Regions from separate parts of the Labrenzia sp. VG12 genome, predicted to be linked through region 3. Evidence: predicted binding sites of a transcription regulator. Region 3 holds the regulator's gene; each other region holds the start of a gene.
What was found. The regulator LexA, encoded in region 3, represses DNA repair genes until DNA is damaged. The targets are predictions, from matches to a motif close to TGTTCNNNNTGTGTTCNG.
Positions count from the first base shown of each region.

Region 1: CHH27_RS19900 (YifB family Mg chelatase-like AAA ATPase) is a predicted target of LexA. The motif match lies at 2,021-2,038, and genes of this name have one in related genera.
Region 2: parE (DNA topoisomerase IV subunit B) is a predicted target of LexA. The motif match lies at 2,660-2,677, and genes of this name have one in related genera.

Region 1 is NZ_CP022529.1:4,271,534-4,275,809, forward strand. Features, by position in the region: gene CHH27_RS28540 (ADP-ribosylglycohydrolase family protein) at 1-358, opposite strand, end outside; gene CHH27_RS19900 (YifB family Mg chelatase-like AAA ATPase) at 439-1,965, opposite strand; gene CHH27_RS19905 (GNAT family N-acetyltransferase) at 2,080-2,508, opposite strand; gene CHH27_RS19910 (hypothetical protein) at 2,623-2,853, opposite strand; gene CHH27_RS19915 (YbfB/YjiJ family MFS transporter) at 2,966-4,117, opposite strand; gene CHH27_RS19920 (hypothetical protein) at 4,119-4,276, opposite strand, start outside.
Region 2 is NZ_CP022529.1:1,145,740-1,150,015, forward strand. Features, by position in the region: gene CHH27_RS05220 (sulfotransferase family 2 domain-containing protein) at 1-433, opposite strand, end outside; gene parE (DNA topoisomerase IV subunit B) at 531-2,579, opposite strand; gene CHH27_RS05230 (tetratricopeptide repeat protein) at 3,191-4,030, shown strand; gene CHH27_RS05235 (hypothetical protein) at 4,210-4,276, opposite strand, start outside.
Region 3 is NZ_CP022529.1:1,458,428-1,462,703, forward strand. Features, by position in the region: gene CHH27_RS06700 (acyl-CoA synthetase) at 1-1,045, shown strand, start outside; gene CHH27_RS06705 (hypothetical protein) at 1,042-1,917, shown strand; gene lexA (transcriptional repressor LexA) at 2,055-2,765, shown strand; gene CHH27_RS06715 (ComEC/Rec2 family competence protein) at 2,783-4,276, opposite strand, start outside.

The DNA of each region.
Region 1 (4,276 bases), 2.8 Mb from region 3:
CCGAGGTTGCACGGCGCCCGGCCGAGATAGCCTCAAGGCCACTTGAGGTGGTGTAACCGATATCAAAGGGGTCTGACTGCAACCAGCGCACATAGGCGTCAGCGACAAGCCCGGCGTCAAACCTGCCGGCCACCACCAGACTGCGCGCCAGCGCGAGCGCCATCTCGCTGTCATCTGTTGGCTGTCCGGCAATCAGGTTCCAGGTCCCGCCATCCTTGAGTGTCCGCACACCATCCGGATAACGGTCAGCAATTTCGTAGGAATCCTTGAACTCCACAGCAGATCCGAGGGCATCACCGGTGAGTTGGCCAAGGAGACAGCCCCGGGCGCGTTCCTTGATTTGATCATTGACGCTCAAGTTGGACACTTTCTGAAAGTTCAATGCTAGAGGGGACTTCATACCGGCGATGACGGATCTCCTCCATCAAAAAGAATTTCTTATGCCGCGCGCCGGGTCATGTCCTGCCCTCGGTAGCTCATGGCCTCCGCCAGATGAATGCGCCCGACCTGCTCCAGTCCGTCGAGATCGGCAAGTGTGCGGGCCAGTTTCAGAACCCGGTGATAGCCGCGGGCGCTCAAGGCGAGGCGTTCGGCGATGTCGCGCAGAAACGCAAGACCCTTGTCGTCCGGCTGAGCCATGGTTTCGACAGCGGAAGCCGGTGCCTGGGCGTTGGTGCGGCAGGCAAGGCCCAGTTTGAAGAACCGGTCTTCCTGGATCTTGCGCGCGGCGGCGACACGCTTCGCGACATCGGCGGAACTTTCACTGGCCACCGGGCCGATCAGGTCCGCGGCGGTGACGGCCGGCACCTCGATCCGGACATCGATCCTGTCGAGCAGCGGGCCGGAGACACGGGCCTGATAATCGGTGACGCAGCGCTCACCGCGTCGGCACTGGTGGCCCGGGGTTCCCGCATGACCGCAGCGGCAGGGGTTCATGGCCGCAACCAGCTGGATCCGTGCCGGGTAGGTCACACGGTGATTGGCCCGGGCGATCACGGCTTCGCCGGATTCCAGTGGCTGGCGCAGACTGTCGAGCACCTGCGGATTGAACTCGGGCAATTCGTCGAGAAACAGCACGCCGTTATGGGCAAGGGAAACCTCGCCCGGGCGGGCCTTCAGACCGCCGCCCACAAGTGCGGCCATGGAGGCGGAGTGATGCGGCGCCCGGAACGGCCGCCTGTCGGTCAGTTTGCCTTCTGCAAGTTCTCCGGAGAGCGAAGCGATCATCGAGACTTCCAGAAGCTCGCGCGGGGTGAGAGGCGGCAGGATCGAGGGCAAGCGGCTCGCCAGCATGGACTTTCCGGAACCGGGCGGTCCGGTCATCAGGAGGTTGTGGCCACCTGCTGCCGCGATTTCCAGCGCGCGCCGGGCGGTCTCCTGGCCCTTGACCTCGGCGAGATCCGGCAAGGGACCAAGATCACCCTGCAGGCGCGCCACCGGGCGGGTGAGCACTTGCGTTCCCTTGAAATGGTTGGCGAGCTGGATCAGCGAGCGCGGCGCCAGAATGTCCATGTCCGCGTCGGCCCAGGCGGCTTCGCTGCCGCTGGCTTGCGGGCAGATCAGGCCCTTGCCGAGCGCCGTTGCCCCCATTGCGGCGGGAAGAACACCGGCGACCGGCGCCAGCGTACCGTCAAGGCCGAGTTCTCCCAGAACCGCGTATCCATCCAGGAATTCTGCCGGAATGGCGCCGATGGCAGCCATGATGCCGAGAGCGATCGGCAGGTCATAGTGGGAGCCTTCCTTGGGCAGGTCCGCAGGTGCCAGATTGACGGTGACCCGTTTGGCCGGCAGGGCCAGTCCGGAAGCAGACAGGGCCGCCCGCACCCGTTCCCGGCTTTCAGCGACCGCCTTGTCCGGCAGGCCGACCACATTGAAGGCGACGGCACCAGGGCCGACATGAACCTGAACATCCACGGGCACGGCTTCGATGCCCTGAAACGCGACCGTTGTGACCCGGCTGACCATGATTGCCCTCTACCAGAAGATGCAGGTCAGGCAAGCATATATTTCTGATGCGAGCAAGAACAAAGATGGAACGACATGGTTGTTGTTGCCGATATCAGGGGGTCGTCTGATTGCTCAACCCGGCACGAGGGTCAGGCACTTGCCCGTTGCCGTTGGCAGGTCCCGCCAGGTTCGAAAGCCCATGGCGGAATAATAGCCGCGACCAGAGAAATTGGATTTGCCGATGGTTGCGTCGATTTTGGTCAGGCCGGCCTGCCTTGCTGCATCGAGTGTCCGGGTAAACAGCAGCTTGCCGATGCCGGAGCGGCCCGAGCACAGCTTGACATAAGTCCCGATAACGCCCCACCCCGCCGGGACGTCGTAATCGTTTTCCGGCCTGGCGATTTTCAGGGACTGGAACCCTTTCAGATTGCCGTCAGCGGCGATCGCGACGGTGCAGGCGACCGAATCCGGGTGCTCGACGTAATGTGCCAGCACGTGACCTGGATCGCCTGGACGATCGCTCTGCCAGGATTGAAGAATTTCAGAGAGAACATGGCTCATGGCCACGGCGTCGGCAGACACAGCCGGACGGACAATCATCGCGAGAACAACACACCAGTTTGGAACGCCCGTCGGACGACAAGGCGAAGGATAACGATGACACTTTGGTTTGGTTTAGGACACCAGAACGCGCAGGTCACGTGTGCGCTCAAAGGGCCTGTCGGCGTGGGCAAGCACTTTGTCGAGATAGGCGGGAACCTCGAAATCCTCGGACGGCGACAACCTGTTGGCCTCCAGCCAGTCCGACACCAGCTCGAGCAGCCGGTCAGGGTCTTTTTCAAACATGGCCCGGCACAATTCCATGTCGAGATGGCTGCCTCTGGCGGCAGTAGGGGCGATAATCATGGATCCGTTCACAATTCTTCAATCAATCACAGCGTGCTGCAACCATGCATGCAATTTTTGGGAAATGCCAGCAAATAGCGGTTATGCGGGCAAATCCCACCATAACCACCTGTTATGCCGGAGCCGTTCTTCCACTCGCCGTATTCACCAGGGCCAGCGCGCAGCAGATCAGCCCGGCGCCGAAAAACAGCATGGACTGCCCGGTGACCGGGATCAGGAAACCGCTCAGCACCGGCCCGGCGCCCTGCCCCAGTGAGATCAGAAAGAAGGTGAACCCGAAGCCAATGGAGGGTGCGGCCCGGAAGATCCGCATGCTCCACATGCCGAACAGGGCCGTCATGACGATGAAACCTGCACCAAAACAGGCTGCGGACAAAAACATGCCGAGTGTGCTGGCGGCCAGCAGTGGCAACGTGCCAATGGCGCCGCCGACGAGAAACGCCAGGAGCTTATACGCCCGGCCAAGACCCCATCGGTTCACCAGCCCGCCGGCAAAACAGCCGGTGACGCCCGCAATTCCGAGCACGATCCAGAACAGGATGGCGTCACGCGGGTTGCCAGTCAGCGTGGTCAGGAGATCGACGGCATAGGTCCAGTAGACGGCCGTCACGATGCCGAACAGGAACGACGATATGAAGAGGGCCCGGGCAGAGCGCTCCAGCAGGATCCAGAGCGAGACCTTTCTGGAGCCGGTTTCCAGATGCGGGCTTCGCCGCGGCAGCGTAAAGCCGTTCCAGAGCGTGATAACAAGCGCCAGGCCGGCAAAAACCAGCCAGGCCAGTCGCCAGTCGCCACCGGCATAAAGCGCAAGGGGACCGGCAAAGGCGACCCCGAAACCCGTGCCGGAATTGATCCAGGCATAAACCACGTTCTGGCGGCTTTGCGCCGTGTGCCGAACGATCACATCGGAAAAAGGTGGATAGGCAAGGCCCGGGCTGGTGCCGGCGATGAAGACGCCGAGCGCGAGAAAAGCCGGAGAGGGCGACCAGGCGATCAGCGCCATACCCGCTGCTGCGGCACAACCACCAAGCAGAATGGGCAGGCGTGGCTCGAACATGGTCGACAACCACGAACCGGCAAAGGTCGCCGCGAGATATCCCAGATAGGAGAGGCCTGCGATCAGGCCGACCAGTTCCGGCGTAAGCCCGAATTCAAGACGGATATCCGGCAAAAACAGGCCGAAGCAATACCGCGCGAGCCCATAGGTGACGGCAACAATGGCAAGGCCCGCGGCGGTCAGTCCCCGGGTCTGCCGCTGGGTCATCTCATATCCGGCGGGAGAGCTGGAAGTGAAGTGTTTGGTCATCCGTTGCGCTCTCGCCGATGATCGTGAAACGGCCACTCTCCTCACGGTAGTGACGGTACTGCTCGAGAGTGAGTTTCAGGCAGAAGTTGGAGACATGCAAGTTTCTTGCACTGATTG
Region 2 (4,276 bases), 310 kb from region 3:
TGCCCGAAACCTGGCTTACGAACTCATCTGGCGTCATGGACGTCGCAAAATGCCGTTCCCGGTAGTAGGACGGCATAGGATCGGAATTGAGAATGATCTTCTCATAACAATAGGCAAGTCGGTGCAGCGGATCCTGAACCCAGGCCAGTATCTTCATGTCCGGATGGCGACGCTTGAGTTCTCTGGCTGTCAGAAGTTCAACGTCGCCGTGGAAGAGCAGCCGCTCCGATCCGGAAGGCGCTTCGGTTTCCGGACTGTTTGCCGGCAGCAGATCTTCCGTGCCCGCGAGCCTGTGCAACACCGGGCGCAGGATCTGAAAAGCCGGTTCGGTTATGCGGGCGTAGGCGATGTTGTGCTTGGGAAATGCCAAAAAGACATAATTGCGCAGCGGACGAATGCGCTTATCGAAAATGGAATAAACCCGGTTTAACATGGTACTTTTCCGACCGGACACGTTGCTGAAACTGAACTAAAGACGCGTTTGGTGCCCCCAAGCACCGGAACTTCTGACAAAATACTCAATCTCTCGATCAAATATCAAGGTCTTCTGCAAACTCGGCGTTTTCCTGAATGAAACGGAAGCGCGCTTCAGGCTTGTTGCCCATGAGACGCTCAACGGTGTCGTTGGTTTCTGCAACAGCTTCTTCCTCCACGTGAACCTTCAACATTGACCTTTTGGCCGGGTCCATCGTGGTTTCCTTGAGCTGAGCCGGCAGCATCTCGCCAAGACCCTTGAAGCGACCGATTTCCACCTTTGATCTGCCCTTGAACACGGTCTGGAGCAGTTCGTCCTTATGGGCGTCGTCGCGGGCGTAGAGGGTCTTGCCGCCCTGGCTCAGGCGATAGAGCGGCGGAACAGCCAGAAAGAGATGGCCTGTCCGGATCAGCTCCGGCATCTCGCGATAGAAGAAGGTGATCAGCAACGAGGCAATATGGGCGCCATCGACGTCGGCATCGGTCATGATGACGATTTTTTCGTAGCGCAGATCACTTTCCTTGTAGTTGGAGCGCGTGCCGCAACCCAGAGCCTGGCTTAAGTCGGCAAGCTGCTGGTTGGCGACGAGTTTGTCGCGTCCGGCATTGGCCACGTTCAGGATCTTGCCGCGCAGAGGGAGGACAGCCTGATTTGATCGGTTGCGGGCTTGTTTGGCGGAGCCACCAGCCGAGTCACCCTCAACGATAAACAGTTCGGTTCCGTCTGCCTGATTGGCGGAGCAATCCGCCAGCTTGCCGGGCAGGCGCAATTTGCGCACGGCGGTCTTGCGGGCGACGTCCTTTTCCTGACGGCGGCGCAGCCGTTCATCCGCCCGGTCGATCACCCATTCCAGAAGCTTGTTGGCCTGGTTCGGCGACGCCGTGAGCCAGTGATCAAAGGCGTCCCGAACCGCTGCTTCCGTGATGCGGGTTGCCTCATTGGTCGCCAGTTTGTCCTTGGTCTGACCGACAAACTCCGGCTCGCGGATAAAGACCGAAAGCATGCCGCCGGCAGATGTCATGACATCATCGCCGGTGATGATGGAGGCTTTCTTGTTGTTGGTGAGTTCCCCGTAAGCCTTCAGGCCACGCAAGAGCGCATAGCGGAAGCCGGCTTCGTGCGTGCCGCCTTCCGGTGTCGGGACCGTATTGCAGTAGGAATTGACGAACCCATCGCCTGCAAACCAGCTTACGGCCCATTCGACAGAGCCGTGTTTGCCGGCATTGTCTGTGCGGCCCGAGAACACTTCGTCGACAACGCGGCGCTCCTTGTTCAACCGCTCGCCCAGAAAATCCCTGAGACCGCCCGGAAAGTGAAACACGGCTTCTGCCGGCGTTTCGTCTTTTTCAGAAATGAGGCCTGGTGCACAGTGCCAGCGGATTTCGACGCCGCCAAACAGATAGGCTTTCGACCGCGCCATTTTCAGAAGCCGGGCAGGCTTGAAATGGGCACCCTTGCCGAAAATCTGCTGATCGGGCTTGAAGCGAACCTGTGTCCCGCGGCGGTTCTGTGTGTCTCCAACGAGTTCGAGCCCGCCTTGCGGATGTCCGCGCCGGAACACCTGGCGATAGAGCTTGCGGCTGCGCGCCACCTCAACGACCAGTTCTTCGGACAGGGCGTTGACAACGGAAACGCCGACGCCATGAAGACCGCCCGATGTCTCGTAGACCTTGCTGTCGAACTTTCCGCCCGCATGCAGCGTGGTCATGATGACTTCAAGCGCGGACTTGTCCTTGAATTTGGGATGCGGGTCGACCGGAATGCCTCGGCCATTGTCGGTTATCGTCAGGTAGCCGTCTTCGGACAGGGCTACGTCGATCCAGGTGGCGTGACCGGCCACTGCCTCGTCCATCGAATTGTCGATCACTTCGGCAAAGAGGTGGTGCAGGGCCTTTTCGTCGGTGCCGCCGATATACATGCCGGGGCGCCGCCGGACCGGCTCAAGCCCTTCCAGAACCTCGATGTCGGCGGCGGAATAGTCTTCAGGCACGGCCGTCACCGGAGCGAGTTGCGGCGACTTTTGCGGCTTGGGCGCGGGTTGCTCATCTGAAAGGGGAGCGGAAACCGCCGCATTGCCAGCAAATAGATCGTCTTTTGCACTCATTCCGTATCGCCTGATGGGTGTGTAATCGCAGGAACCTGTTCTTCAACGCCGTTACCTACACCGAATCACAGTCCAGTTTGAAGGACAAAGATAGAACAGCAAACGCTTTTGGCCAAAAGCCCCCGTTTTCAACAGGCTTGCACGGCTAAATGGTGGTCTGGCAACACATCATCAACCCACCTGTGGTGTCATGCTCGGGTTCGGTCAGGGCCTGAGGGGTGTCGGAATTGTGCTAATTCAGCAACACATGCTGACAGACTCGCGTGTCGCAGGGGTGATTGCAGGCTCTTGCCCATGTTCGGCCATGTTTCAGGGACACCCGTTGAGTTATCGTTTGAGAACGCTTGTTGTCAGTAGGTCCGGTGTGATCGCTCAAGAACAACAAGAGAACCTGGAATTGGTCTTAATTGAGCGCAATCTGGCCCCACTTAAGACCAAATGATCGGGCAGATTGTTACTCAACGGAAAGAGCTCACATCCTGCGATATTTGTCGCGTTGGTGTGACGGAACAACGAATGCGCTTCGCGCGGATAAAATCAAGAGTGTCCGTCGGGGGACCCTGGTGTCGCCGACGGATAATTGTGTGACTGGGATGCAAAAGAACAGCACAATGTTTCAACGCATGACAAAGGCCGGAACTGTGCTCGGCGCGTTGATAGTTATGGGACTGGCAGGAAACGCCCTGGCGTTTGACGGCCAGCCAACCGCACCGAACCGGTCGATCGGTCCTGAAGACCTGTCGCCGACAGAGGCCTTGCGTGCTGGTGCGCGCTATTACTACTCCGGTGACAAGGCAGCAGCCCTGAATTCTTTGCAATATGCCGCTGAAAACGGTCAGCCTATGGCTGCCTGGAAACTCGGTGAGATGTACGCAAAGGGCGATGGGGTCCCGGAAGACGACCTCAAGGCCTTCGAATATTACAGTCAGATCGTGCGTGAACACGGTGAGGACCGGCCGGACGCACCCGATGCACCCTTTGTGTCCAGTGCCTTTGTCGCGCTCGGCTCCTACTACCTGCAGGGCATAGACGGCGCCGTGCCGAAAAACGAAGCGCGGGCCCGTCAGGTGTTCACCCATGCCGCTTCCTACTTCGGGGATGCAGAAGCCCAATACGAACTTGGACGCATGTATCAGGACAACAATCACCGCATGGCGGTGCGCTGGTACAATCTAGCCGCTCTGAAGGGACATATCGGAGCACAGGCCCGGCTTGGTGAAACCCTCTATGCGCTGGGGTCCTCGGACAAGAAGAAGGCACGCGGTCTGATGTGGATGACCGTTGCCCGGCAGCAGGCCGAAGGTCAGGACGCCTCGTGGATCAATGCCATGCATGAGCAGTATTTTGCCGTGTCTCCGGAGCCGGTTCGCCAGATGGCGCGTTCCCTGGCAGATGGCTGGCTGCAACAGAACAGGCCTGACGTGCTGACCGCACAGGTGCCGTCCCAGTAAATTCAAAGGAACGCTTCCCTAGGCAAACGGCACGAGCAGGGACACGCTCGGTCGTTGGCGCTTGGAGTGCGGGTGTCTGTCTTTTTTGCTGGGGTGGTGACCCGGGATCTGGGTAATGGGGCGCAAGGCCATGCCTGGCAAGGCTCGATGGCCCTTTGTGGCTGCACTCTGTCGCCAGGTCAGGAAGGTCGCGAAAGGTCTCTGTGAGATAGCCGCGGCTTTAGCTGCTCTTCGCCGTTCCATTCT
Region 3 (4,276 bases):
GGGCCGGCCGAAAGCGGTGGTTCTGAGCCATGGCCAGATCGGATTTGTCTGTGTCAACTACATGGCCGACCTTATTCCCGGCACGACGGAAGAAGATGCCTCCCTGGTCATTGCACCGCTGTCTCACGGCGCCGGTCTCCAATTGATTGCCCAGCTCGCGGCGGGGTCGGCACATGTCCTGATGCCGCCGGGCGGTTTTTCCCCGTCAATCGCGTTTGAGCTGATCCAACAGCACAAGGTCTCCAACCTGTTCACGGTCCCGACCATCGTCAAACGACTGGTCGAGGATCCGGCGGTAGACCGATACGACCATTCCAGCCTGCGCCATGTGATTTATGCAGGTGCGCCCATGTATCGGGAGGACCAGAAAACAGCTCTGAAGAAACTCGGGTCCGTGCTCGTCCAGTACTATGGGCTAGGCGAAGTCACCGGGAACATCACCGTGCTCAGGCCACAGGACCACGTTCTGGAGGACGGTCCAACCGCCCGCCTAGGCACCTGCGGCACGGAACGCACCGGCATCGAGGTCTCCATTCAGGATGACGACGGCAACATCCTGGCTCCTCATCAGACCGGAGAAGTCTGTGTTATCGGTGCCGCGGTCTGCGCCGGGTACCTGGAAGATGAAGCGGCGAATGCCAAATCGTTTCGCAATGGCTGGTTCCGTACAGGCGACATCGGCCACATGGATGAGGCGCGGTTCCTCTATCTGACCGGTCGTGCCTCGGACATGTATATCTCAGGCGGATCCAACGTCTATCCGAAGGAAGTGGAAGAGGTCCTCCTGACACACCCTGAGATTTCCGAAGTAGCGATTCTGGGCATCCCTGATCCGGAGTGGGGGGAAATCGGACTGGCGGTCTGTGTACCCGTGGACGGGTCTTCACCCGATCCCGCCGAGCTCGCCGATTTTCTGAACGGTCAGGTGGCCCGCTACAAGATGCCGGCACGCTACCTCTTCATTGAGGAGATGCCGACCAGCGCCTATGGCAAGATCACCAAGAAGCTGGTCCGTGACCATTTGACTGAAAAAGGGCTGCTATGAGACGCCCTGCCCCACAGTCCCTTGCCGAAATCCGTCATCCGGGCCCCAAGGCGGCAGACCGGCGCCCCTTCGTTCCTTGTGCAGCTGAAGCCGTTTCCTTCAAGATCGCCTCTGACCGCCCTCTGCTGGAGGCGCTGGGCCACTGGGCCGAAGCGGAAAGCATTGATTCCGCCATCTTGAATCTCGGCGGTGTTGCCCTGGCTCCATTCGACTACGTCATGCCGGACAGGGCCGTAGATGATCGTCATGCAGCCTGGTACAGCGACACCCGCTCCTGCGAGAAAGCACGGCTTGAGGAAGCCGTTGCCGTGCTCGGTTGGCGCGACGGTGGCTGGTTCGCCCACATCCATGCCTTTTGGCACGAAGGCGGACAGAAGCGACTGGGACACCTCCTGCCAGACACATTGACCTTGGCAAGTACAAGTACGCTCACCGGTTATGGTCTCAAGGGAGCCCGGTTCGAGGCAGCCTTCGATCCGGAAACAGAGTTCACCCTGTTCCGCGTCAAGGAAACCGGAAGCCGCCAGAGCGAATTGCCAAGAAATGCCCTGATCACGACCCTGGCGCCTTTCGAGGACCTTCACCATAGTGTCGAGAGCCTTGCTGCAACGCTCGGCACGCCGGCATACGAGATCCTGGGGCTCGGCAGCTTTGCTGGCGCAGCCTTTCTCGACACGCCGCCGATGACGGGCCTCATATCGGAAATCCTGTTGGGCCCGGGAGCCGGGTCCCCGAAAGGCAGAGGACTGTCGATCCCTGTGCGCTGCGTCGATCTTGACGGCAATCATCACCAGGGAACGGTCGTCGCAGGTCAGGCCCCGACGCTGGTGACATGCGAACTCCTCATCCGGGCGGAGGACCCTTCCCCATGAAACACGCAGGGTAACCACTTGAGCGCTTGATCGGACAGAGGGAACAGTAAGAGAACATTTACCCTTGCAGAACACAATGAGAACAGGTACTGTGTTCTTGATTTGTACCAGCCCATTCTGCGGTAGGGGATGCCGATATGCTGACGCGCAAGCAGTACGAACTGCTCATGTTCATTCATGAACGACTGAAGGAAACCGGTGTTCCGCCGTCTTTTGATGAAATGAAGGATGCGCTGGACCTCAGATCCAAGTCCGGCATTCATCGTCTCATCACAGCGCTCGAAGAGCGTGGCTTCATCCGGCGCCTGCCCAACAGGGCCCGCGCCATGGAAGTTGTCCGCCTGCCAGACTCAATCGCACCCGGCCTTGGCGCCCCGCGGCCGCGGGGCAGCTTCTCGCCAGAAGTCATCGAAGGCTCTCTCGGCAAGCCGGAGGCCCCTAAACCGGTCGAAGAACCAGTCGCCGCCGGAACCGAGATCCCCGTAATGGGCCGTATCGCGGCCGGTGTGCCGATCGAGGCGATCCAGACACACAGTCATTCGATCACCGTGCCACCGGAACTGCTTGGCAAAGGGGAGCATTATGCCCTGGAAGTCCGCGGCGACTCCATGATCGAGGCCGGCATCCTTGATGGCGACACGGTGCTGATCCGCAGGACGGACAGTGCCGACAGCGGTGATATCGTGGTCGCTCTTGTGGATGACGAGGAAGCAACGCTGAAGCGCCTGCGCAAAAAAGGCGCCTCGATTGCTCTTGAGGCCGCAAACCCGGCTTACGAAACGCGTATTTTCGGCCCGGGACGCGTACGCGTTCAGGGACGTCTGGTGGCCCTCTTCCGACAGTATTGATCTGTCCCGAAAGCCGGTCACCGGGTCTTGTTGCCCTCTGATCGCCGGAGACTGTCATAGGTCACAGTCCCCGGAAGATGCCAGGCTCGTGGCGGGTCTGGAATGGCATGAACCAGGCGCTCAATGATGGCGGTTCTGCCATTTTCAACTTCAGTTTCGTTGCCGCGGCCACGCGCGGTGGCCTCGAGGGCCGGTCCCCTCGATGTCCGGCTTGAGAGCCAGATGGCCACAGCTCCGCGTCGTGCTCTGATCACCTGGTCAATCACGAGATCTGCGCCGCAACTCTCCGGAACGATAAAATCGCTCACGATAAGATCGGCATGTTGACAGTCATCTGCCAATGCGTCCAGTGTTTTGGGAACGGCGATATGGACAGGCTCCGCCTTGCCCGTCGCCGCCTCTTCTGCGTTCTTGCCAAAAGCGCGGATGACGCATCCTTGTGCGTCACACCGCCTCTGAGGCGCTGTCATCCTGCGCGACTCAAGCGCCCGCGACGGAATACCTTCAGCCTGAAACCAGAGTTCCGTCGCAAAGGAACTTCTCCGGCCTGAATACCGAAGGTTGCCTTCTGCATCCCGAGCGGCAAGTGATCCGCCCTTTGCCGCGATCTGAAGATCGGGCGGCCTCGTTTGCGCTGCCGAAACCACTCCGCCTGCAAACAACAGCGCTGCGACAAGACGCAGACGCCCCGGCAACAAAAGGCCGGCGAACAGGGAGCCGAGAAGCAACAGGGCGGCCACTGCATCCAGTTTGCCGACAGCGCCCTGCCCTGCGTCCAGGGCGGAAGTGAACTCGGCCACGTCGAGAAGGACCGAAATCCCGAATGACATGACAGTCAACGGAAGCTCCGCCAGACCGAATGGCATCAACACCAGCGCAAGAACGCCCATCGGCATCACCAGCAAGGTGAAAACAGGCATGCCAAGCAAATTCCCGACAAGACCATAAGGTGCAACACGGCCAAAGTGATGTGCGCCGATTATCCCTGTGGCAAGCCCGGCAACCAGAGCAGTCACGAACAGGCCCGCCCCCCAGGCACCAACCGACCTGACAATGCGGGCTCGGAGGCTCTGATCGCGGGTCATTCCCTGAAAATCTGTTCCCCGACGCCGCCAGAGCTCATAAACAGCGACAAGACAAATGACCGCCGCAAAAGACATCTGAAATCCAGGGAAAAACAGTCGCTCGGGCGCAAGCATCAACAGTACCAGGGCGGCCAGTGCAACACTGCGCAGGGTCAGGCCGCGTCGCCCCGCCAGGATACCCAGAAAGACGAGGGCAATCATCAGGTAGGAACGCTGGGTGGCGACGCTCGCCCCTGACAGGAGCAGATAGAACGTTGCCGCGAGAAGCGCTGCGACAGCCGCCCACTTGTGCGTCGGCCAGCGCAGGGAAAGGGCTGGAACCAAGGCCAGGAGCAGCAGGACCCCACCATAGGTTCCACCGGCAAAAAGTGCCATGTGAAGACCGGAGATCGCGAGAATATGAGCAAGGCCGGAAGCCCGCAGCGC